4 regions of the Klebsiella sp. F11 genome follow, and region 1 is predicted to be linked to each of the others. Evidence: predicted binding sites of a transcription regulator. Region 1 holds the regulator's gene; each other region holds the start of a gene.
What was found. The regulator PurR, encoded in region 1, represses purine synthesis genes. The targets are predictions, from matches to a motif close to CANGCAAACGTTTGCNTG.

Region 1 (5,507 bases):
GCCTATAAAGACCTGGTGAAAATTCATATCCCGCGCACGGCGAACGAGATGTACCACCTGCGCGATGCCCGCCCGGTCGACCGCGGCGAGCTGCAGAGCGGCGATCTGGTCTTCTTCCGCACCCGCGGCCGCGGCACGGCGGATCACGTCGGCGTGTACGTTGGTAACGGCAAATTTATCCAGTCGCCGCGTACCGGACGCGATATTCAGATTACCTCGTTAAGCGAAGATTACTGGGTTCGCCACTACGTTGGCGCCCGCCGCGTGATGACGCCTAAAACCATCCGCTAGCGCCCCCTGCCGCGCCTGCGGCAGGTTAACTCTCTCTTTTGCCACATCTTTTAATTTGCTACTATCTCCCTGTGCATGATGTGGTTATTGCACGCATTAATATAATAAGGAGAGTAGCAATGTCGTTCGAATTACCTGCATTACCATATGCAAAAGACGCCCTGGCGCCGCACATTTCCGCTGAAACTCTGGAATACCATTACGGTAAGCATCACCAGGCCTACGTCACCAACCTCAACAACCTGATCAAGGGCACCGCTTTTGCAGATCTGTCTTTAGAAGAGATCGTTCGTTCTTCCGAAGGCGGCGTCTTTAACAACGCCGCCCAGGTCTGGAACCACACCTTCTACTGGAACTGTCTCGCGCCGAACGCCGGCGGCGAGCCGGAAGGCGAACTGGCGGCAGCTATCGCCAAAGCCTTCGGTAGCTTCGCCGATTTTAAAGCGCAGTTCACCGATGCGGCGGCAAAAAACTTCGGCGCCGGCTGGACGTGGCTGGTCAAAAATGGCGACGGCAGTATGGCGATTGTCTCGACCAGCAACGCCGGTACGCCGCTCACCGGCAGCGCTACGCCGCTGCTGACCGTGGATGTCTGGGAACATGCTTATTACATTGACTACCGTAACGCCCGTCCGAACTATCTGGAGCACTTCTGGGCGCTGGTAAACTGGAAGTTTGTCGCGGCTAATCTGGCGGCATAAAACGGTACCGCAGAAGGGTTTCCCCTTCTGCGGTAACAACTAGCTGCTGGCTAAGGCCTCTTCCGGCCGCGAACGACTGCTGAACAGCACCAGCATCAGCGCCACCCCGGCGATGATCGCGCCCATCACCGGAACAAATGCGTAGCCCAGGCCGCCGGAAATTACCGCCCCGCCGGCCGCCGCGCCCAGCGCATTGCCGAGGTTAAACGCCCCGATATTCACCGAAGAAGAGAGCCCCGGCGCTTCATGAGCCACGCGCATCACGCGCATCTGCAGCGGCGGCACCACGGCGAACGTCGCCGCGCCCCACACTACCATGCTGATGGCCGCGCCAATCTGCGACTGCGCCAGCAGCGGGATCGCCAGCATGATAACCATCAGCAGCAGTAAAAATCCCTTCAGCGTGCCGGAAACCGAGCGGTCGGCAAATTTTCCGCCAAGGTAGTTGCCCAGAGAGAAGCCGACGCCAATCAGCACCAGCATCGCGGTGACGAACAGCGGCGAAGCGTGGGTAATGGTATGCAGCACCGGCGAAATATAGGTATAGAGAGTGAACATCGCCCCGGCCCCGAGCACGGTGGTCAGCAGCGCGGAAAGCACCTGCGGCCGCATCAATACCGCCAGCTCTTCCTTCACATTCGGCCGCTCCCCTGCGCTGCCTTTCGGCAGCGAGAACCACAGGCCGGCCATCGCCACCAGGCCAAGACCCGCCGTGGCGAGGAAGGACATGCGCCAGCCGATGGTTTCACCCAGCCAGGTCGCCGCCGGGACGCCGCCAATATTGGCGATGGTCAGACCCATAAACATGGTTGCCACCGCGCTGGCCTGCTTGTGCTTAGGCACCACGCTCGCGGCCACCACCGAGCCGAGGCCGAAGAAGGCGCCGTGGTTCAGGCTGGTGATAATGCGCGAGAGCAGCAGCGTGGTGTAATCCGGCGCCATTGAAGAGAGGACGTTGCCAAGGGTAAAAATAGCCATCAGGAAAATTAGCGCGCTGCGGCGCGCGCGATGCGACAGCAGCAGCGTCATCAGCGGCGCTCCGACCATCACGCCGATGGCGTAGGCGCTAATCAGCATCCCCGCGGCGGGAATGGATACATCCACGCCTTTCGCGATCACCGGTAGCAATCCCATCGGGGAAAATTCGGTCGTACCGATACCAAACGCCCCAACGGCCAGCGCTAACAGGGGAAAGTTGATTTTCATGCAATGACTCCAGCAAACCGTCCTCAGCGACGGTATCTCATCAGAAGGCAAAAGCATGACATCAATCACAGAAAAACAAAAGTAAACGAAATGGCAAAAGATTTTTGCGAATTTGATAATAATGCGTGGGAATGGGGGAAAGGAGCCTCTCCCCCGCAAGAATTAGTGCAGTACGGCGGTCAGCGCTGCGGCCACGATCAGCCCCAGAACAATAATCGTCGTGGTCAGCGAAAACTTTAAATCTGTATCCATCAATTTTCCCCCTGATTATCCCCACAAGAAAAGTGAGCCTGCTCATTTTTGCACAGTATTGCATAAAAATCTTCTGAGATTTAGGGCGATGCACGTTTTTACTCTTCCCCTTTGCCGCAAGATCGGACAAAATCCCACGCTAATTTGAAAGCGTATCGGCCATTGACCCCTTCCTGTCGTTCTGTGTCGTTTCCCGACGTGATGCAATGTTGAACATTGCGCTCAGGGTGTGTATAGGCAAACGGTTACGTATCGATAATCAGACGATCAGGTCAAGGTCTGGAGAGAGAAGTAATGGCAACAATTAAAGATGTAGCGAAGCGCGCAAACGTTTCCACTACAACAGTGTCACATGTAATTAACAAAACCCGTTTTGTGGCTGAAGAGACGCGCAACGCGGTATGGGCCGCCATCAAAGAGCTGCACTACTCTCCGAGTGCGGTGGCGCGCAGCCTGAAGGTTAATCACACCAAATCGATCGGCCTGCTGGCCACCAGCAGCGAAGCGGCCTATTTTGCCGAGATTATCGAGTCCGTCGAGAAAAGCTGCTTCCAGAAGGGCTACACCCTGATTCTGGGCAACGCGTGGAACGATCCGGAAAAACAGCAGGCCTACCTGTCGATGATGGCGCAAAAGCGCGTCGACGGTCTGCTGGTCATGTGCTCCGAATATCCGCAGTCGGTGCTCTCCATGCTCGAAGAGTACCGCAACATCCCGATGGTGGTGATGGACTGGGGCGAGTCCAAGGCCGACTTTACCGATTCGGTGATCGATAACGCCTTTGAAGGCGGTTACATGGCCGGCCGCTATCTTGTCGAACGCGGCCACCGTGAAATCGGCGTGATCCCGGGTCCGCTGGAGCGCAACACCGGCGCCGGTCGCCTGGCCGGTTTTATGAAAGCGATGGAAGAAGCGCAGATTCGCGTCCCGGAAAGCTGGGTGGTTCAGGGCGACTTCGAGCCTGAGTCCGGCTACCGCGCCATGCAGCAGATCATCAGCCAGCCGCACCGCCCGACCGCCATCTTCTGCGGCGGCGATATCATGGCGATGGGGGCGATTTGCGCAGCCGACGAAATGGGCCTGCGCGTGCCGCAGGATATTTCGCTGATTGGCTATGACAACGTGCGCAACGCCCGCTACTTTAGCCCGGCGCTGACCACCATTCATCAGCCAAAGGACTCTCTCGGCGAAGCCGCATTCAATATGCTGATGGACCGCATCGTTAACAAGCGCGAGGAGTCGCAGTCTATCGAAGTTCACCCGCGCCTGGTCGAGCGCCGCTCGGTGATCGACGGCCCGTTCGTCGACTACCGCCGCTAATCCCGGCGGGGCGCCGCCTATTCCGGCGCCCGCAGCCACTCCCGATTTAACGTTTCGCTGTCGCCAAGATAGTCCAGCAGCCAGGAGAGTGCCGGCGAGATATCGCTCTGCTGCCAGGTCAGACAGCAGGCGGCGTCCGGGAACGGATTTTCCAGCTCCAGCGCCGTCCATTCGCCGCTATCGATCCGCGGGCGGGCGAAGTGCGACGGCACCATGCCGATGCACAGCCCGGCCGACAGGCAGGTTGTCGAGGCGTCCCAGTCCGGCACCACCACCCTCTTCTGATTATCCAGCAGCCACGTCGTGCGCTTCGGCAGCGAGCGGGAGGTATCCTCCCTGACCAGCGACGGCCAGTTGCGCAACGTATCATCGCTCAGCGGACCGCTCATTTTTGCCAGCGGATGGTGGCTGGCCACCACGCAGTGCCAGCTCAGCATGCCCATGTCGCGAAAGGCGTAGCGTCCGCCGACCGGAATCGAGCGGGTCGCGCCGATAGCCAGCTCCACGCGGCCGTCGGCCAGCGCGTCCCAGACGCCGTTAAACACCTCCTGGAAGACAATCAGCTCGACGTCCGGAAAGTGACGATAAAAATCGACAATCATCTGCCGCATACGCGCCGGCTTGACGATATCGTCAACCGCAATCGAGAGCTGCCCGCGCCAGCCGTTGGCGATCTGCTGGCACTGGCGGCGGGTGATCTGCATTTTTTTGATAACAGAACGCCCTTCCTGTAAAAACCACACCCCGGCCGGGGTGAGTTCGACGTCGCGATGACGTCGTTCGAAGAGCGGAACCGCCAGCCACTCTTCGAGCTGACGCACGGTGTAGCTGACCGCAGAAGGGACACGATGCAGCTCCTGAGCCGCAGCGCTAAAGCTGCCGTTGCGGGCAACCGCATCAACCACTTCAAGGGAGTATTCGGACCACATATTCTGCCTGCAAAATTTTTGAACGCATGTAACAAATATTAGCGTTTCACAAGCCAGAATGCACTCCCTACACTCTGCGACATCTTACCTGTATCAGAAGAAAGAGAACTTTATGCAACAACCCGGGAAAGGATTTTTAGTTTGGTTAGCGGGCCTCAGCGTGCTGGGCTTCCTCGCAACCGATATGTATCTGCCGGCGTTTTCGGCTATCCAGCAGGATCTGAATACTTCGGCGGCCTCGGTCAGCGCCAGCCTCAGCGTGTTTCTCGCCGGTTTCGCCGTTGGCCAGCTGTTCTGGGGTCCGGTATCCGATCGCTACGGGCGCAGGCCGGTACTGCTCAGCGGCCTGGCGATCTTCGCCGTCGGCTGCCTTGGCATGCTGTGGGTACGGGACGCGAATCTGATGCTGGCGCTGCGGTTTGTGCAGGCCATCGGCGTCTGCGCGGCGGCGGTCACCTGGCAGGCGATGGTCACCGACTATTATCCCGCCCAGCGTACCAACCGCATATTCGCCACCATCATGCCGCTGGTGGGCCTGTCGCCGGCTCTGGCGCCGCTGCTCGGCAGCTGGCTGCTCGCCCATTTCGACTGGCAGGCTATTTTCGCGACCCTGTTCGCCATCGCCCTGCTGCTGATGCTGCCCGCCTTACGCCTCAAGCCGGTGCGCCGGCCCGGGAGCGATACGCAGAAAAAGCTGACCTTCCTGGCGCTGCTGCGCTCGCGCGAGTATAGCGGCAACGTGCTGATTTATGCCGCCTGCTCCGCCAGCTTTTTCGCCTGGCTGACCGGATCGCCGTTTATTCTACAT
Region 2 (5,507 bases), 2.7 Mb from region 1:
TACCGCTACCGGGCGACGCAGATTCGCCAGACCAGCGACGCATTGCGTCAGGGCCGCGTTGTGCTGCGTCAGGGACGCTGGCACGCCGATCGGACCGTCACCACCTGTGAAGGGCAGACCGTTAAGCCCGACCTCGATGCCCGGTCGTTAGCCCATATCGCCCGCCGTCAGGATCACTCGTCCGTAGAGGTCAGCGTCGCGTGGCTGGAAGCCTCTGAAGGTTCGCAGCTGCTGCTGGTGGCAAACGAAGACTTCTGTACCTGGCAACCGCAGGAAAAAACCTTCTAACGCTTTATCCGCGCTTCATCTCCTCTTGCTTCGCCGCTCCTTGCAGAGCCGTACTCCGCGCATGACAAATAAAACGGGCGGCCACAAATTAATGAGGCCGCCCGTTAATACAGAAGGGAGCGTAAACCCGACGGATGAAATGACGCCGTTAGTTTTGCTCGCGAGCGATGGCGCGCCAGCCGATATCGCCGCGGCTAAAGCTGCCGGTCCAACGGATGTCGGTAAGCAGTTCATAGGCGCGCTGCTGCGCCTGAGCCACGCTATCGCCCAGCGCCGTTACGCACAGTACGCGTCCGCCGTTGGTGAGCACGCGCTGGTCGGCAGAAAGCCGGGTGCCCGCATGGAACACTTTGCCATCCGCCGCGTCTTCCTGCGGCAGGCCGAAGATCTCATCGCCGGTAGCGTAGCTGCCCGGATAGCCGCCCGCGGCCACAACCACGCCGAGAGAGGCGCGGCTGTCCCACTCTGACGTTTTCTCATCCAGCTTGCCGTCGCAGGCAGCGAGGCACAGCTCCACCATGTCCGACTTCATGCGCAGCATGATGGGCTGCGTTTCCGGATCGCCGAAGCGGCAGTTGAACTCGATAACTTTCGGGTTGCCCTGCTTATCGATCATCAGACCGGCGTAGAGAAAGCCTGTATAGGTATTGCCTTCCGCCGCCATCCCTTTGACCGTTGGCCAAATGATACGCTCCATGGTGCGCTGATGAACCTCATCGGTGACCACCGGGGCCGGAGAGTACGCGCCCATGCCGCCGGTGTTAGGACCCGTATCGCCATTACCGACGCGTTTGTGGTCCTGGCTGGTGGCCATCGGCAGAACGTGCTCGCCATCGACCATCACGATAAAGCTGGCCTCTTCGCCGTCGAGGAACTCTTCAATAACGATGCGATGGCCGGCGTCGCCGAAGGCATTGCCTGCCAGCATATCGTGAACGGCGGCTTCCGCCTCTTCGAGCGTCATCGCGACAATCACGCCTTTCCCGGCCGCCAGGCCGTCGGCTTTGATAACGATCGGCGCGCCTTTCTCCCGCAGGTACGCGAGGGCAGGCTCAATCTCGGTAAAGTTTTGGTACTCGGCGGTGGGGATCTTATGGCGCGCGAGGAAATCTTTAGTGAAGGCCTTAGAGCCCTCGAGCTGAGCGGCACCTTCCGTTGGGCCGAAGATTTTCAGTCCGGCGGCGCGGAAGGCATCCACGATACCGATTACCAGCGGCGCTTCAGGGCCGACGATGGTCAGATCGATATTTTCACGCTGTGCGAAGCTCAGCAGCGCCGGAATGTCGGTCACGCCGATCGCCACGTTCTGCAGCGCGGGTTCCAGGGCGGTGCCGGCATTACCCGGAGCCACATAAACGGTATCAACCAGCGGCGATTGCGCTGCTTTCCAGCCTAACGCGTGCTCGCGCCCGCCGTTACCAATCACTAATACTTTCATCTGTTACTCCGTGAATTAATGGCGGAAATGGCGCATGTCGGTGAAGATCATCGCGATGCCGTGCTCGTCGGCGGCGGCAATGACTTCATCGTCGCGAATAGAGCCGCCCGGCTGGATCACGCAGCTCACGCCCACGGCCGCGGCCGCATCAATGCCGTCACGGAACGGGAAGAATGCGTCGGATGCCATGGCTGAGCCTTTCACTTCCAGGCCTTCGTCGCCGGCTTTAATCCCGGCAATTTTGGCGGAGTAAACGCGGCTCATCTGGCCTGCGCCTATGCCGATGGTCATATTCTCTTTGGCATAAACGATAGCGTTGGATTTGACGAACTTGGCCACTTTCCAGCAGAACAGCGCATCGCGCAGCTCCTGCTCGCTTGGCTGGCGCTTGCTGACCACGCGCAGTTCACCGCTGGTGACCATACCCAGATCGCGATCCTGCACCAGCAGCCCGCCGTTAACGCGTTTGAAATCAAGGCCTGGTACGCGTGAGGTCCACTCGCCGCAGGTCAGCACGCGGACGTTCTGTTTCGCCGCGGTGATTTTCAGCGCCTCTTCGCTAGCGGAGGGGGCGATGATCACTTCGACAAACTGGCGGGAGATAATGGCCTGCGCGGTTTCGGCATCCAGCTCGCGGTTGAAGGCGATAATGCCGCCGAACGCTGAGGTCGGATCGGTTTTATAGGCGCGGTCGTAGGCATCCAGCAGGGAATCGCTTACCGCAACGCCGCACGGATTGGCGTGCTTGACGATAACGCACGCCGGCTCGCTGAACTCTTTCACGCACTCCAGCGCCGCATCGGTATCGGCAATGTTGTTGTAGGAAAGCGCTTTGCCCTGCAGCTGCTGGGCGGTGGCAACGGATGCTTCCTTAATTTCTTCTTCTATATAGAAGGCGGCCTGCTGATGGCTGTTCTCGCCGTAGCGCATATCCTGCTTCTTAATGAAGTTCAGGTTCAGGGTACGCGGGAAGCGGCCTGAAGCTTCCTGAGTTTCACCGTGATAGGCCGGAACCATGCTGCCGAAGTAGTTGGCAATCATGCTGTCATAGGCGGCGGTGTGCTCAAAAGCTTTAATGGCGAGGTCAAAACGGGTTTCGAGAGTCAGGGAGCCTTCGTTGGCGTCCATCTCTTTAATAATGGCGGCGTAGTCGCTGCTCTTAACAACGATCGCGACATCTTTATGGTTCTTGGCTGCGGAGCGCACCATGGTCGGGCCGCCGATATCGATGTTCTCAACCGCATCTTCCAGCGAGCAGCCTTCACGGGCGACGGTCTGGGCAAACGGGTAAAGGTTAACGACGACCATATCAATAGGAGAGATAGCGTGCTGCGCCATGATCTCATCATCCTGACCGCGACGACCCAGAATACCGCCGTGTACTTTCGGATGCAGGGTCTTCACGCGTCCATCCATCATTTCCGGGAAACCGGTGTAGTCAGAGACTTCGGTTACCGGCAGGCCTTTCTCTGCCAGCAGGCGTGCGGTACCGCCCGTAGAGAGTAGCTCAACACCACGAGCGGAAAGAGCCTGCGCGAATTCGACGATACCGGCCTTATCAGAAACACTGAGCAGGGCGCGGCGGACTGGACGACGTTGTTGCATGGTATTAAATCCCCAGGATTTGAACATTACAGAGAGCGTTAGGTGAGTTTTTGCCTAAAAACTCACCTAACGCACCCAACCGGGCGTCCGTGTCATAGCGCGGCATTGTAACGAAAACGTTTGCGCAACGCTCGCGAATTTTTATCTTTCTCTTAGCAGGGCGAAATCTTTCCTTATCTCTCCTTAATAGAAGAGCGTAACGACGGCCTTTATAGAGAAGGAACGCCGACGGTCTGTGGATAATTCTGTGCGTAACAGGGTATAAACCGGGGTTTTGCTGGGGAATGCAGCAGTCAGTCATTTTTCTGCAATTTAACTATTGCGGGCGCTCGAGAACTCCCTATAATGCGCCTCCATCGACACGGAACAACGGCAAACAAGCCGCCGGGTTGACAGAGAAACATCTGAAATTCAGGGTTGACTCTGCAAGAGGAAAGCGTATTATACGCCACCTCGCAACGGTGAGCGAAAGCCGCGTTGCACTGCTCTTTAACAATTTATCAGACAATCTGTGTGGGCACTCAAAGTGACATGGATTCTTAACGTCCTCGGACGAAAAATGAATACCAAGTCTCTGAGTGAACATACGTAATTCATTACGAAGTTTAATTCAAGAGCATCAAACTTAAATTGAAGAGTTTGATCATGGCTCAGATTGAACGCTGGCGGCAGGCCTAACACATGCAAGTCGGGCGGTAGCACAGAGAGCTTGCTCTCGGGTGACGAGCGGCGGACGGGTGAGTAATGTCTGGGAAACTGCCTGATGGAGGGGGATAACTACTGGAAACGGTAGCTAATACCGCATAACGTCGCAAGACCAAAGTGGGGGACCTTCGGGCCTCATGCCATCAGATGTGCCCAGATGGGATTAGCTTGTAGGTGAGGTAATGGCTCACCTAGGCGACGATCCCTAGCTGGTCTGAGAGGATGACCAGCCACACTGGAACTGAGACACGGTCCAGACTCCTACGGGAGGCAGCAGTGGGGAATATTGCACAATGGGCGCAAGCCTGATGCAGCCATGCCGCGTGTATGAAGAAGGCCTTCGGGTTGTAAAGTACTTTCAGCGAGGAGGAAGGTGTTGAGGTTAATAACCTCAGCAATTGACGTTACTCGCAGAAGAAGCACCGGCTAACTCCGTGCCAGCAGCCGCGGTAATACGGAGGGTGCAAGCGTTAATCGGAATTACTGGGCGTAAAGCGCACGCAGGCGGTCTGTTAAGTCAGATGTGAAATCCCCGGGCTCAACCTGGGAACTGCATTTGAAACTGGCAGGCTTGAGTCTTGTAGAGGGGGGTAGAATTCCAGGTGTAGCGGTGAAATGCGTAGAGATCTGGAGGAATACCGGTGGCGAAGGCGGCCCCCTGGACAAAGACTGACGCTCAGGTGCGAAAGCGTGGGGAGCAAACAGGATTAGATACCCTGGTAGTCCACGCTGTAAACGATGTCGACTTGGAGGTTGTTCCCTTGAGGAGTGGCTTCCGGAGCTAACGCGTTAAGTCGACCGCCTGGGGAGTACGGCCGCAAGGTTAAAACTCAAATGAATTGACGGGGGCCCGCACAAGCGGTGGAGCATGTGGTTTAATTCGATGCAACGCGAAGAACCTTACCTGGTCTTGACATCCACGGAATTCAGCAGAGATGCTTTAGTGCCTTCGGGAACCGTGAGACAGGTGCTGCATGGCTGTCGTCAGCTCGTGTTGTGAAATGTTGGGTTAAGTCCCGCAACGAGCGCAACCCTTATCCTTTGTTGCCAGCGGTTAGGCCGGGAACTCAAAGGAGACTGCCAGTGATAAACTGGAGGAAGGTGGGGATGACGTCAAGTCATCATGGCCCTTACGACCAGGGCTACACACGTGCTACAATGGCATATACAAAGAGAAGCGACCTCGCGAGAGCAAGCGGACCTCATAAAGTATGTCGTAGTCCGGATCGGAGTCTGCAACTCGACTCCGTGAAGTCGGAATCGCTAGTAATCGTGGATCAGAATGCCACGGTGAATACGTTCCCGGGCCTTGTACACACCGCCCGTCACACCATGGGAGTGGGTTGCAAAAGAAGTAGGTAGCTTAACCTTCGGGAGGGCGCTTACCACTTTGTGATTCATGACTGGGGTGAAGTCGTAACAAGGTAACCGTAGGGGAACCTGCGGTTGGATCACCTCCTTACCTGAAAGA
Region 3 (5,507 bases), 840 kb from region 1:
CCACTGGCCATCGATTAACAGATAATCTTTGGCGTAGCCCTCTTTTTCAAAGCCAAGACGCGCCAGCAAAGCGCCGCTGCGCTGATTGTGCGGCATATAGTTGGCCATAATGCGATGAATATGCTGCGTGCGCTGCATATAGCGAATTGCCGAGGTTAGCGCTTCAAACATCAGCCCCTGCCCCTGCCACTTCTCACCGATGGAGTAGCCGAGGTAGCAGGCGTGAAACGAGCCGCGCACCACGTTTGAAAAATTCGCCACGCCGACTATCTCTTTCTCTTGCGGATCGAGGAGCGCAAAATAGAATGCCGAACCCTGTTTATGAAACTCCGAAATCATCGACAAGCGCGCCTGCCAGCCGGAGGGGTAGCAGTGGCTGTCGTCGCGCACCGGCTCCCAGGGCTTTAAGAACCCTTTATTCTCCGCGTAGTAGTCGGCCAGACGCCAGGCGTCACGATCGTGAACCAGCCGCGTGACCAGCCTGTCCGTCGTCAAACGCACCTTTGGTACGTTACTGCGATAGCCAAACATTTCCCTCTCCTGTTCCCCTGACTGATTACCCTGCTCCCTTCACTATACCTGTCCTGAACGGCGGAGTGAAAACAGCAACATACCATTTTCTGCACCATCTCCCCTTTTCGATGAATAGCCTCTATCAAACTTGCTTTTTGATAAAAAAATATTGTCGCAAGTCCGCTGGGAAACGCCCGGGCTTCCCCGCACACTAGAAGGGCTAATCTCTATTTTCCCAGGAGGGGAAATGTCCCGCGTATCGCAGGCAAGGAGCCTGGGTAAATACTTCCTGTTGGTCGACAATATGCTGGTCGTTCTCGGCTTTTTTGTCGTCTTCCCGCTGATTTCCATTCGCTTTGTCGACCAGATGGGCTGGGCCGCGCTGATGGTTGGGATCGCCCTCGGCCTGCGTCAGCTGGTGCAGCAGGGGCTGGGGATTTTTGGCGGCGCGGTGGCCGACCGTTTCGGCGCCAAACCGATGATCGTTACCGGCATGCTGATGCGCGCGGGCGGCTTTGCCGCGATGGCGGTGGCCCATGAGCCGTGGGTGCTGTGGTTCTCCTGCATTCTCTCGGGCCTCGGCGGGACGCTGTTTGACCCGCCGCGCGCGGCGCTGGTGGTGAAGCTGGTGCGCCCGCATCAGCGCGGCCGCTTCTTTTCGCTCCTGATGATGCAGGACAGCGCCGGCGCGGTCATCGGCGCTCTGCTCGGCAGCTGGTTGTTACAGTACGATTTTCGCCTCGTCTGCAGCGTAGGCGCGGCGCTGTTCGTCGCCTGCGCCGGATTTAACGCCTGGTATCTCCCGGCCTGGAAGCTGTCGACGGTGAAAACGCCGGTACGCGAGGGGCTGGGGCGCGTGCTGCGCGACAGGCGCTTCGTGACCTATGTCCTGACGCTCACCGGTTACTACATGCTGGCGGTGCAGGTAATGCTGATGCTGCCGATTATGGTCAACGACATCGCGGGCTCCCCTTCGGCGGTCAAATGGATGTATGCCATTGAGGCGACGATCTCGCTGACGCTGCTGTATCCAATTGCCCGCTGGAGCGAAAAGCGCTATCGGCTGGAGCACCGGCTGATGGCCGGCCTGCTGGTCATGACGCTCGCCATGCTGCCGATTGGCCTAACCAGCAACCTGCAGCAGCTGTTTACGCTGATCTGCATTTTCTATATGGGTTCGATTATCGCTGAACCCGCCCGTGAAACTCTGGGCGCCTCGCTGGCCGATGCCCGCGCGCGCGGCAGCTACATGGGCTTTAGCCGGCTGGGGCTGGCCTTTGGCGGCGCCTTCGGCTACGCCGGCGGCGGGTGGCTGTTTGACGCCGGTAAAGCGGTCAATCAGCCGGAGCTGCCGTGGCTGATGCTGGGTATTATCGGCTTTATCACCTTTATCGCCCTGTGGTGGCAGTTCAGCGCGAAGCGTTCAGCCTCCGGTATGCTGGAGCCGCGCACCTGATTCAGCATGGCTGATTTTCAGCATTTTCCGCTAGCGCCTACGATGCTGGCAGGCCATGCTGCTTTGTGTCAGGATGAGCCCATCGCATTACGTTAAGGAACCCAATGAAAAAGATGTTTATCGCGGCCGCGCTGATCGTAAGCGGTCTCCTGAGCGGCTGTAACCAGCTTACGCAATATTCGGTAAGCGAACAGGAAATTAACCAGGCGCTGCAGAAACGCAATCACTTCGCCAAGGATATCGGCCTGCCGGGCGTGGCGGATGCGCATATCGAGCTGCACGATTTAACCAGTGCGATTGGTCGCGAAGAGCCGAATAAAGTGACCCTCAGCGGCGTGGCCAACCTCGATCTCAATTCGCTGTTCGGCAATCAAAAAGCCACTATTGACCTCAAGCTGAAGGCGCTGCCGGTGTTCAATAAGGAAAAAGGAGCGATCTTCCTGCAGGAGATGGAAGTCGTCGATGCGAAAGTCGCGCCGGAGAAGCTGCAATCGGTCGTGCAGACGCTGATCCCCTACCTGAATCAATCCCTGCGCAGCTATTTTAATCAGCAGCCCGCCTACGTTCTGCGCGAAGATGCCAGCACCGGCGAAGCGCTGGCGAAAAAATACGCCAAAGGCATCGAGGTCAAGCCGGGTGAGATAATCATCCCCTTCACCAATTAACCTTACGGGCGCCCCGGCGCCCGTTTTTTTACGGAAGTTGATGCAAAGGAAAACGTTTACGCTTATCCTTTGTGCCCGGTGAAAAACAGCCCTGATGACTGAACCTATTAGCCGGAGCCTTCCATGACAGCACAACCCCAGGTACTGAAAATCCGTCGCCCTGACGACTGGCACATCCATCTGCGCGATGACGATATGCTGGAAACCGCCGTGCCCTACACCAGCGAGTTTTACGGTCGGGCGATCGTGATGCCGAATCTGGCGCCGCCTGTCACCACCGTTGAAGCCGCCGTCGCCTATCGCCAGCGAATCCTTAACGCCGTGCCCGCCGGGCATGACTTTACCCCGCTGATGACCTGCTACCTGACCGATACGCTCGATCCCGCCGAGCTGGAGCGCGGATTTACGGCCGGCGTGTTCACCGCGGCTAAACTCTATCCGGCCAATGCCACCACTAACTCCAGCCACGGCGTAACCAGCATCGATACCATTATGCCGGTGCTTGAGCGCATGGAAAAACTCGGCATGCCGCTGCTGGTACACGGTGAAGTCACGCACGCGGAGATCGATATCTTCGATCGCGAGGCGCGCTTTATTGAAACGGTGATGGAGCATCTGCGCCAGCGTCTGCCGGGCCTGAAGGTGGTATTCGAACATATCACCACCAGGGATGCCGCAGAGTACGTTCGCGACGGCAACGAGCTGCTGGCCGCCACCATTACGCCGCAGCACCTGATGTTTAACCGCAACCACATGCTGGTCGGCGGTATTCGCCCGCACCTTTACTGCCTGCCGATCCTGAAACGTAACGTTCACCAGCAGGCGCTGCGCGAGCTGGTCGCCAGCGGCTTTACCCGCGCGTTTCTCGGTACCGACTCCGCGCCGCACGCCCGCCACCGCAAGGAAACCAGCTGCGGCTGCGCCGGCTGCTTTAATGCGCCAACCGCGCTGGGTAGCTACGCGACGGTGTTTGAAGAGATGAATGCGCTGCCGCACTTCGAGGCGTTCTGCTCGCTTAACGGCCCGCGCTTCTACGGTCTGCCGGTCAACGAAACCTTCGTTGAGCTGGTACGCGAAGAGAGCGTTGTGGCGGAGAGCATCGCACTGCCCAACTACACGCTGGTCCCCTTCCTCGCCGGTGAAACCGTACGCTGGACGATGAAAAAATAAAACGCCGCCCTCTGTTGTAAATAGAGAAAAGATACTGTATAAATAAACAGCATATTGCACAGGGGGCCATCATGCGTATCGAAGTCTCTATCGCCAAAACTACCGCCTTACCGAGCGGCGCTTTAGAAGCGCTGAATAGCGAACTCTCCCGACGAATCGATCGGCAGTTCCCGGCCAAACCAAGCCAGGTAACCGTACGCTTCGCCACCGCTAACAATCTTTCCGTTATCGGTGGCCTTAAAGAAGATAAAGACCGGATAAGCGAAATCCTGCAGGAAACCTGGGAAAGCGCTGATGACTGGTTTATCCACGACGTACCCTGAGTCGTTCGGGCTGCATGACAGCGGCGGCGCAGAACGCCTCGGGCGATTAATCGAGGCTTTTGCCCGCGCAATGCTCATGCGGTTCGAAGCCTGACCGGTACAGCAAATTAATTTGCTCCCTCATTGTGCTTTTTTTGCCGGGTCGCCCCGGCTTTTTTTATTCCCTTCGCCAATACTCAGACTTTTCTTTAATTTGCTGATTATTTCCTTACAAAATAACGTACAGCGGGACAAGATTTGCGCAAAAAAGCGACAAAAAGAGAAAAGCTCGCCCCGTTTGCGTTAATTTCTCGAGTTTATACTTAACTCCTGATATAATTAACTTGCTTCAGAAAACATGCATTAAACCTCGAGAATTGTTGTCTTTTAACATATGAATAAGGGGTTATGATGGAAAAGAATAATGAAGTCATCCAGACCCATCCCCTCGTCGGATGGGACATCAGCACCGTAGATAGCTACGACGCGCTGATGCTGCGCCTGCACTACCAGAACCCCACTCATGAAAGCTGTAATGAAGCTGAAATTGGCCAGACTTTATGGCTGACGACGGACGTCGCACGTCAATTTATTTCTATCCTTGAAGCCGGCATTGCCAAGATTGAAGCAGGTGAATACCAGGTCAATGAGTACCGCAGACATTAGTGATTCTGCTGTCATCCATATACTCTAACTAAACGGGCACCGAATTGGTGCCTGATTTATTTTCAGACTTGTATAAGTGCGGGTTGTTAATTACCCTGCTAATAAAGCAAAAACCCGGAACATACCATGCAATACGACCTCATCATTATCGGCAGCGGCTCAACCGGCGCCGCCGCAGGCTATTACGCTCGTCGCGCAGGACTCAACGTACTGATGACCGACGCCCACCAGCCTCCGCATCAGGAAGGCAGCCATCACGGCAGCACGCGCCTTATCCGCCACGCCTATGGTGAAGGTGAACGCTATGTCCCGCTGGTGCTGCGGGCGCAGCAGCTGTGGGACGAACTGGCCACCCTCAGCGGTGAAGCCGTTTTTGAGCGTACCGGGGTGATTAACCTCGGCCCGGCCGAATCCGCGTTTCTCACTAACGTCATGAACAGCGCGCGCGAATTTGCGCTCAACGTTGAGGAGATGGACGCCCGGGCTATTATGGCCCGCTGGCCGGAAATTCGTGTGCCAGAAGGCTATCGCGGGGTATTTGAACCGGCATCAGGCGTCCTGCGCAGCGAGCTGGCCGTTGAAACCTGGATTCGCCTGGCTCGTGAAGCAGGCTGTGCGCAGCTGTTCAACTGTCCGGTCACCGCGATCCATCATCACCAGGATGGCGTTACTATCGACACCGCGGATGGTCAGTACAGCGCGAAAAAGCTGCTGATCAGTGCCGGTACCTGGGTG
Region 4 (5,507 bases), 1.8 Mb from region 1:
AGCCTGAGCGCGCGTGCCATGTATATTTCGTCACGCATGGCTTAATCCTGTAAGCGGGCGATCTCTTCGCCGAACTCTTTGATGTCTTCAAAACTGCGATAGACGGAAGCGAAGCGGATGTAGGCGACTTTATCCAGCTTCTTCAGCTGTTCCATCACCAGGTTGCCGATCATTTTGCTGGGAACTTCGCGTTCGCCGGTGCCGCGCAGATGCGTTTTGATGTGGTTGAGCGCCATTTCTACATCGTCGGCGCTGACCGGGCGCTTTTCTAACGCTTTGAGCATCCCGCGGCGCAGCTTATCTTCGTTGAAGGGCTCGCGGACGTCGTTGCTTTTTACCACTCGCGGCATCACCAGCTCGGCCACTTCGAAGGTGGTGAAGCGTTCATTGCAGACCAGGCACTGCCGACGACGACGCACAGAAGAACCCTCCCCCACCAGGCGAGAGTCGATCACTTTAGTATCTACGGCGAAACAGAAAGGGCAATGCATAGCGCGTCCTGGCATCAAGTTAAACTGGCAGATAGTTTACCGCGAAGTGACCCGACTACAAAGAAAGAGCTTTTGAGACAAAGGATCTATAGTGCGCTTATGCAAACGATCTACCATTAAGCATCCCTCTGTTAACGGAATCCCGACCATGACAAGACGTTATTTGAAGCTGGCGATTGTGGGTAGCCTTTTTACGCTCAGCGCCTGCGCTCAGCAAAGCGAAGTTCGCCAGATGCATCAGAGCGTGAGCACCCTGAGCAAGGAGATGACCCAGCTCAGTCAGCAAACGGTGAAAATTACCCAGCAAAACGCCCTGAACGCGAAGTCCAGCAGCGGCGTCTACCTGCTGCCCGGAGCGAAAACGCCCGCGCGGCTCAACAGCCAGATAGGCACCCTGCGGATGTCGCTGCGCGATATCACCCCTGACGGCGACGGCACCCGTCTGACGCTGCGTATTCAGGGTGAATCAAACGATCCGCTGCCGGCGTTTAGCGCGACCGTCGCCTCCGGAGAAATCAGCGGCACCACCGAGAGCTACCGGGAGGTCAACGTCCACGACCAGCTGATTAGCGCGCACGCCAGCGTTCTGGCGCCGAGCGACGTCGACATTCCGCTACGCCTCAGCGGCGTCACGCCGGAACAGTTAGGCTTCGTACGCATCCACGATATTCAGCCCGCAGACGCGCAGTAAGATCTCCGCCGGGCGTTTCTGACGTCCGGCTTCCCCGCCGAAAATCCATTTACAATTTTTCGTAACAGTTCAGAAAAAATAGGCACCAGTGATGAATTTCAGTGGCATTCTGTCAAGAAATGCATAGAATCGTGAACGCAATCGATTACGTATGTTTTCGTTCTGTGAAACAACACGTATTTTTGTGAGCGATGATTCCTATAATAGACGCCACAGAAATACGAAATATTTAGATACGCTTCGGCAAATTTCTTCACGCCTTTCGGCTCAATTTAAACAGTGGCATCAATATGAAAAAAACATTACTGGCAGCAAGCGCCGTCGTGGCGCTCTCCGCATCTTTCACTGCCGGCGCGGCAGAAAACGACAAACCGCAGTACCTGTCTGATTGGTGGCACCAGAGTGTAAACGTGGTGGGTAGCTACCACACCCGTTTTGGGCCGCAAATCCGCAACGATACCTACCTCGAATACGAAGCGTTTGCCAAGAAAGACTGGTTTGATTTCTACGGTTACATGGATGCACCAGTATTCTTCGGCGGTAACACCAACGCGAAAGGTATCTGGAACCACGGTTCCCCGCTGTTTATGGAAATTGAGCCGCGCTTCTCTATCGATAAGCTGACCAATACCGACCTGAGCTTCGGTCCGTTTAAAGAGTGGTATTTCGCTAACAACTACATCTACGATATGGGCCGCAACGCGTCCGGTCGTCAGAGCACCTGGTATATGGGTCTGGGTACCGACATCGATACCGGCCTGCCGATGAGCCTCTCCCTGAACGTCTACGCTAAATACCAGTGGCAGAACTACGGCGCATCCAACGAAAACGAGTGGGATGGCTACCGCTTCAAGGTGAAATACTTTGTTCCGCTGACCGACCTGTGGGGCGGCTCGCTGAGCTATATCGGCTTCACCAACTTTGACTGGGGCTCCGATCTGGGCGATGACAACTTCTACGACCAGAACGGCAAACATGCGCGCACCAGCAACTCCATCGCGTCCAGCCACATCCTGTCGCTGAACTACGCGCACTGGCACTACTCGGTCGTGGCGCGTTACTTCCATAACGGCGGCCAGTGGGCGAATGATGCTAATCTGAACTTCGGCGACGGCGATTTCAACGTTCGCTCGACCGGCTGGGGTGGCTACTTCGTGGTGGGTTACAACTTCTAATCCTGCCTGATGCTCCCCGGCCTCCGCGCCGGGGAGCACGATTGACCCGCTTTATGCTTGACGATCTTCGCACCTCACCTTACGCAAAAAATCACTCAATGAACGGTCGGCCCGCTCGCTGAAAAGGCGCCCGGTGGCAGCCACGTCCAGACAGCGGTCGAGGCGAAAGCAGCGGTAATCATCGCGGAGCTCGCACCAGCCCAACAGCAGCCAGCGCTCGCCCCAGAAAAAGAGCCCCAGCGGCAGCACTTCGCGCTGCGACACCTTTCCCGCTTCGTCGCGATAGCGCAGCGCCAGCACCCGCTGACCGGAAACCGCCCGATGCACCAGATCGAACTGCGCCTTGCTGTAGCCCTGAACGCCAAAGTCCGGCGCAAACAGCCGCGATTGTTCGGCCTTGCGCCGGCTCTCCTCAGGTAAAATCGCGAGCACCTTTTCCTGAGCCGACTCCAGCGCCCGGGACAGCGATTCGCCTCCCCAGGTTTGCAGCAGCCGAATGGCGGCCACCAGCGCTTCCGACTCCTGGGTCGTCAGCATCAAGGGCGGTAAACTGTAGCCTGCCAGCAGGCGATATCCGCTGCCGGCCTCGCCCTCCACCGGCACGCCGGAAAGCGACAGGTCGCGGATATCCCGATAGATGGTGCGCTCCGATACGCCGAGCCGCTCCGCCAGCAGCCCGGCGGTGGTTAGCCTTCTCCCCCGCAGGATCTGCACGATTTGAAAAAGGCGGTCGGCGCGTCGGCTCATTATCGTTTCTCTTATTGTCCAGGGGCTGCCCCACAGGCGTCATCGAGCATTACTGGGGCAGATTCTTCGGCTGATGCAGGCCAAGCCGGTTACCTTCGCTATCAATAAACAGTGCGATGGTGCCGATATCGTTAGACAGCTCAAGCGGGCCAAAGACGCAGCTCCCGCCGGCGGAATTTACGCGGTCGAGGGTCGCGGCCAGATTGTCAGTATGCAGATAGATAACGCATCCCCGGTCGGCAGGTTGAATCCCATCAAACTTAGCCAGCGCGCCGCCGGGCGCCGGATCCTGATACGGGAAAACGGCCATTTCAGCGCCATCCATATTTTCCCGCCGCAGCGCCACCTGCAGCACCGGCTCGTAAAACGCCACCGCGCGATCCATGTCGGCTACCGGAATTTCAAACCAGTTAATTACGTTGTTCATACATCCTCCTGTCCACTGTTTGGGTTTAGGAGGAGTCTACGGCAGGACTCCTGACAGCGTACTGTCAGGAGCGATCGCCGCCTGCGATTAACCCGCCGAGCAAACCAGGGCCCGCTGCTTATCGAGCAGCCAGGGGCGGAGATAGCCCACGGTGTTGGAAAAAGGCAGCACCTCCTCCGGTAGCGCAATCCCCAGCTGCTCTCGAATGTAGCGCCGCCGGGTGACGATACGCTGCCAGAGATCCGGATAGGCCTGCGCCAGCTCGTGGCGCAGAGAGTCATCCGCCAGCGCCACGGTGTCTTCAATGCTGGCACCGGCGTAGCCCGCCCGCGAAGGGATAATGTCGATTTGCAGGATCATCCCGCTCTGCAGGCGGGCGTCGGAGTTCGGCCCGATGGGCGAACAGAGCCACTCTTCATCGGCCACCAGATGCCCCGGATTCAGATGCCAGCGGTACTCCGCCTTCGGCAGGCCCCGCTCGATAAGGTCGTACATCTCGCCGCCGCGCATGCCGATACGCAGATTCTCCAGCCAGCTGACCACCGCGTAAAAATAGGGCTTCGCCACCACCTGCAGATAATCCGCCACCTCCGGCGCCAGCTCGGCCTCGTCGCGCACCACGTACGCCGCCCGGCTGCTCAGCCCCCCTTTAAAGCCGGTGGTTAGCGAGAATTTATCCCCGACCTGAATGACTTTATCGCCGGGATAAAGGTTCGCGTAGGCGAAGCGATCGCCGGTGGCGGCAATCATCACCACGTTGTTGGGTTGGCCTTCCGCCGCCAGCAGCGCGCCGATCTGCTTTTCCGTTTTTCCCGCCTCAATGGCATTCAACGCCGTGAGGATCGCCGTAGACGCAAGGTTAGCGCCATATTCGTAGTGCGCCAGCTCGTTGGCGCAGTTGAGCGTTCTCGCTCCGCCGTCCGGGGCGATAAATATCCCCGTGGCGTTGCGTAACGTCGCCTGCGGCCCGGCGGCGAGGCGAAGCGCATCGACGATAAAGGCCGGGATGTCGAACATCTGCGCCGTATCGTCAGCGCTGCCGGTAAATAGCTTCCAGCCCGCCAGGCCGATGCTTTTCCCGGCCTCCACGCCGGCCTCCTGCAGCAGCTGCGGCAGCGTTTTATCGCCATCCATCGGCTGGTTCGGCAACGAGAACCACGGCGCCGGGAGCGCCCGGTTCGCCAGGCGAGCGCTGGCCGCCAGCTTGAGGTTTTCATTGCCCAGCACCAGCACCGCTTCGCCATCGCCGTGCAGCACCAGCAGCGCCTCTTCAAAGCGCGGAATAAATCCGGTGAGATACTCAAAGTTGCCGCCGTGCTCTTTATCGGCATACACAACCAGCGTATCAACGCCGTACCGGCGCATCTGCGTCAGCACCTTTGTTTTGCGCAGGCGTAAGGTTTCATCGCTGAGCGTCACGCTGGGCACGTCGTGCCAGAGGGTCGGTTGGGCTACTGCGGAAAGGGTTATGGCGGCCATTGGCGTTTCTCCATGTCATAAATGCGGATAATGGAGAGTAACCAAAATTGGCGAAGCTGTAATAAAAAAATCCCGGCCTTGCGACCGGGATTGCGTTATCAGAACGGGACTACCTTACGGCAGAATTGACGGCTGATCCGCCCCTTCTTTTTCAACTTTCTGCTGCAGCATATGCTCGCGCTTCATGCCCAGCTTCAGCGCCAGCGCGGACGCCACGTAGATAGAAGAGGCCGTACCGATGGAGACACCAATCAGCATCGTCAGCGAGAAGCCTTCGAGAACCGGACCACCAAAGAGGTACAGCATCAGGATCACCACCAACGTGGTCCCGGAAGTGATCAACGTACGATGCAGCGTCTGGGTCAACGACACGTTGAAGATCTCGTACGGCGTACCGCGGCGGATCTTACGGAAGTTTTCACGAATACGGTCAGATACCACGATGCTGTCGTTCAGCGAGTAGCCGATAACCGACATCAGCGAGGCGACGATGGTCA

Region 2: a site for PurR is predicted at 3,441-3,458, ahead of purH (bifunctional phosphoribosylaminoimidazolecarboxamide formyltransferase/IMP cyclohydrolase). Genes of this name have one in related genera too.
Region 3: a site for PurR is predicted at 2,680-2,697, ahead of pyrC (dihydroorotase). Genes of this name have one in related genera too.
Region 4: a site for PurR is predicted at 1,317-1,334, ahead of AC1M2H_RS21565 (nucleoside-specific channel-forming protein Tsx). Genes of this name have one in related genera too.

Annotation. Positions count from the first base shown of each region.
Region 1 covers NZ_CM160060.1:2,582,851-2,588,357, reverse strand. The annotation lists gene AC1M2H_RS12875 (C40 family peptidase) at 1-291, shown strand, start outside; gene sodB (superoxide dismutase [Fe]) at 411-992, shown strand; gene AC1M2H_RS12865 (MFS transporter) at 1,032-2,198, opposite strand; gene cydH (cytochrome bd-I oxidase subunit CydH) at 2,361-2,450, opposite strand; gene purR (HTH-type transcriptional repressor PurR) at 2,745-3,770, shown strand; gene punR (DNA-binding transcriptional activator PunR) at 3,788-4,699, opposite strand; gene punC (purine nucleoside transporter PunC) at 4,812-5,507, shown strand, end outside.
Region 2 covers NZ_CM160060.1:5,322,093-5,327,599, reverse strand. The annotation lists gene AC1M2H_RS26135 (DUF1481 domain-containing protein) at 1-288, shown strand, start outside; gene purD (phosphoribosylamine--glycine ligase) at 437-1,726, opposite strand; gene purH (bifunctional phosphoribosylaminoimidazolecarboxamide formyltransferase/IMP cyclohydrolase) at 1,742-3,331, opposite strand; rRNA gene AC1M2H_RS26120 (16S ribosomal RNA) at 3,959-5,498, shown strand.
Region 3 covers NZ_CM160060.1:3,424,527-3,430,033, forward strand. The annotation lists gene rimJ (ribosomal protein S5-alanine N-acetyltransferase) at 1-531, opposite strand, end outside; gene mdtH (multidrug efflux MFS transporter MdtH) at 761-1,969, shown strand; gene AC1M2H_RS16960 (lipoprotein) at 2,074-2,634, shown strand; gene pyrC (dihydroorotase) at 2,758-3,804, shown strand; gene dinI (DNA damage-inducible protein I) at 3,876-4,127, shown strand; gene bssS (biofilm formation regulator BssS) at 4,518-4,772, shown strand; gene solA (N-methyl-L-tryptophan oxidase) at 4,899-5,507, shown strand, end outside.
Region 4 covers NZ_CM160060.1:4,373,559-4,379,065, forward strand. The annotation lists gene ribD (bifunctional diaminohydroxyphosphoribosylaminopyrimidine deaminase/5-amino-6-(5-phosphoribosylamino)uracil reductase RibD) at 1-38, opposite strand, end outside; gene nrdR (transcriptional regulator NrdR) at 42-491, opposite strand; gene AC1M2H_RS21560 (SadB/YajI family lipoprotein) at 640-1,182, shown strand; gene AC1M2H_RS21565 (nucleoside-specific channel-forming protein Tsx) at 1,473-2,357, shown strand; gene AC1M2H_RS21570 (helix-turn-helix transcriptional regulator) at 2,409-3,104, opposite strand; gene AC1M2H_RS21575 (VOC family protein) at 3,154-3,531, opposite strand; gene AC1M2H_RS21580 (M24 family metallopeptidase) at 3,619-5,010, opposite strand; gene secF (protein translocase subunit SecF) at 5,125-5,507, opposite strand, start outside.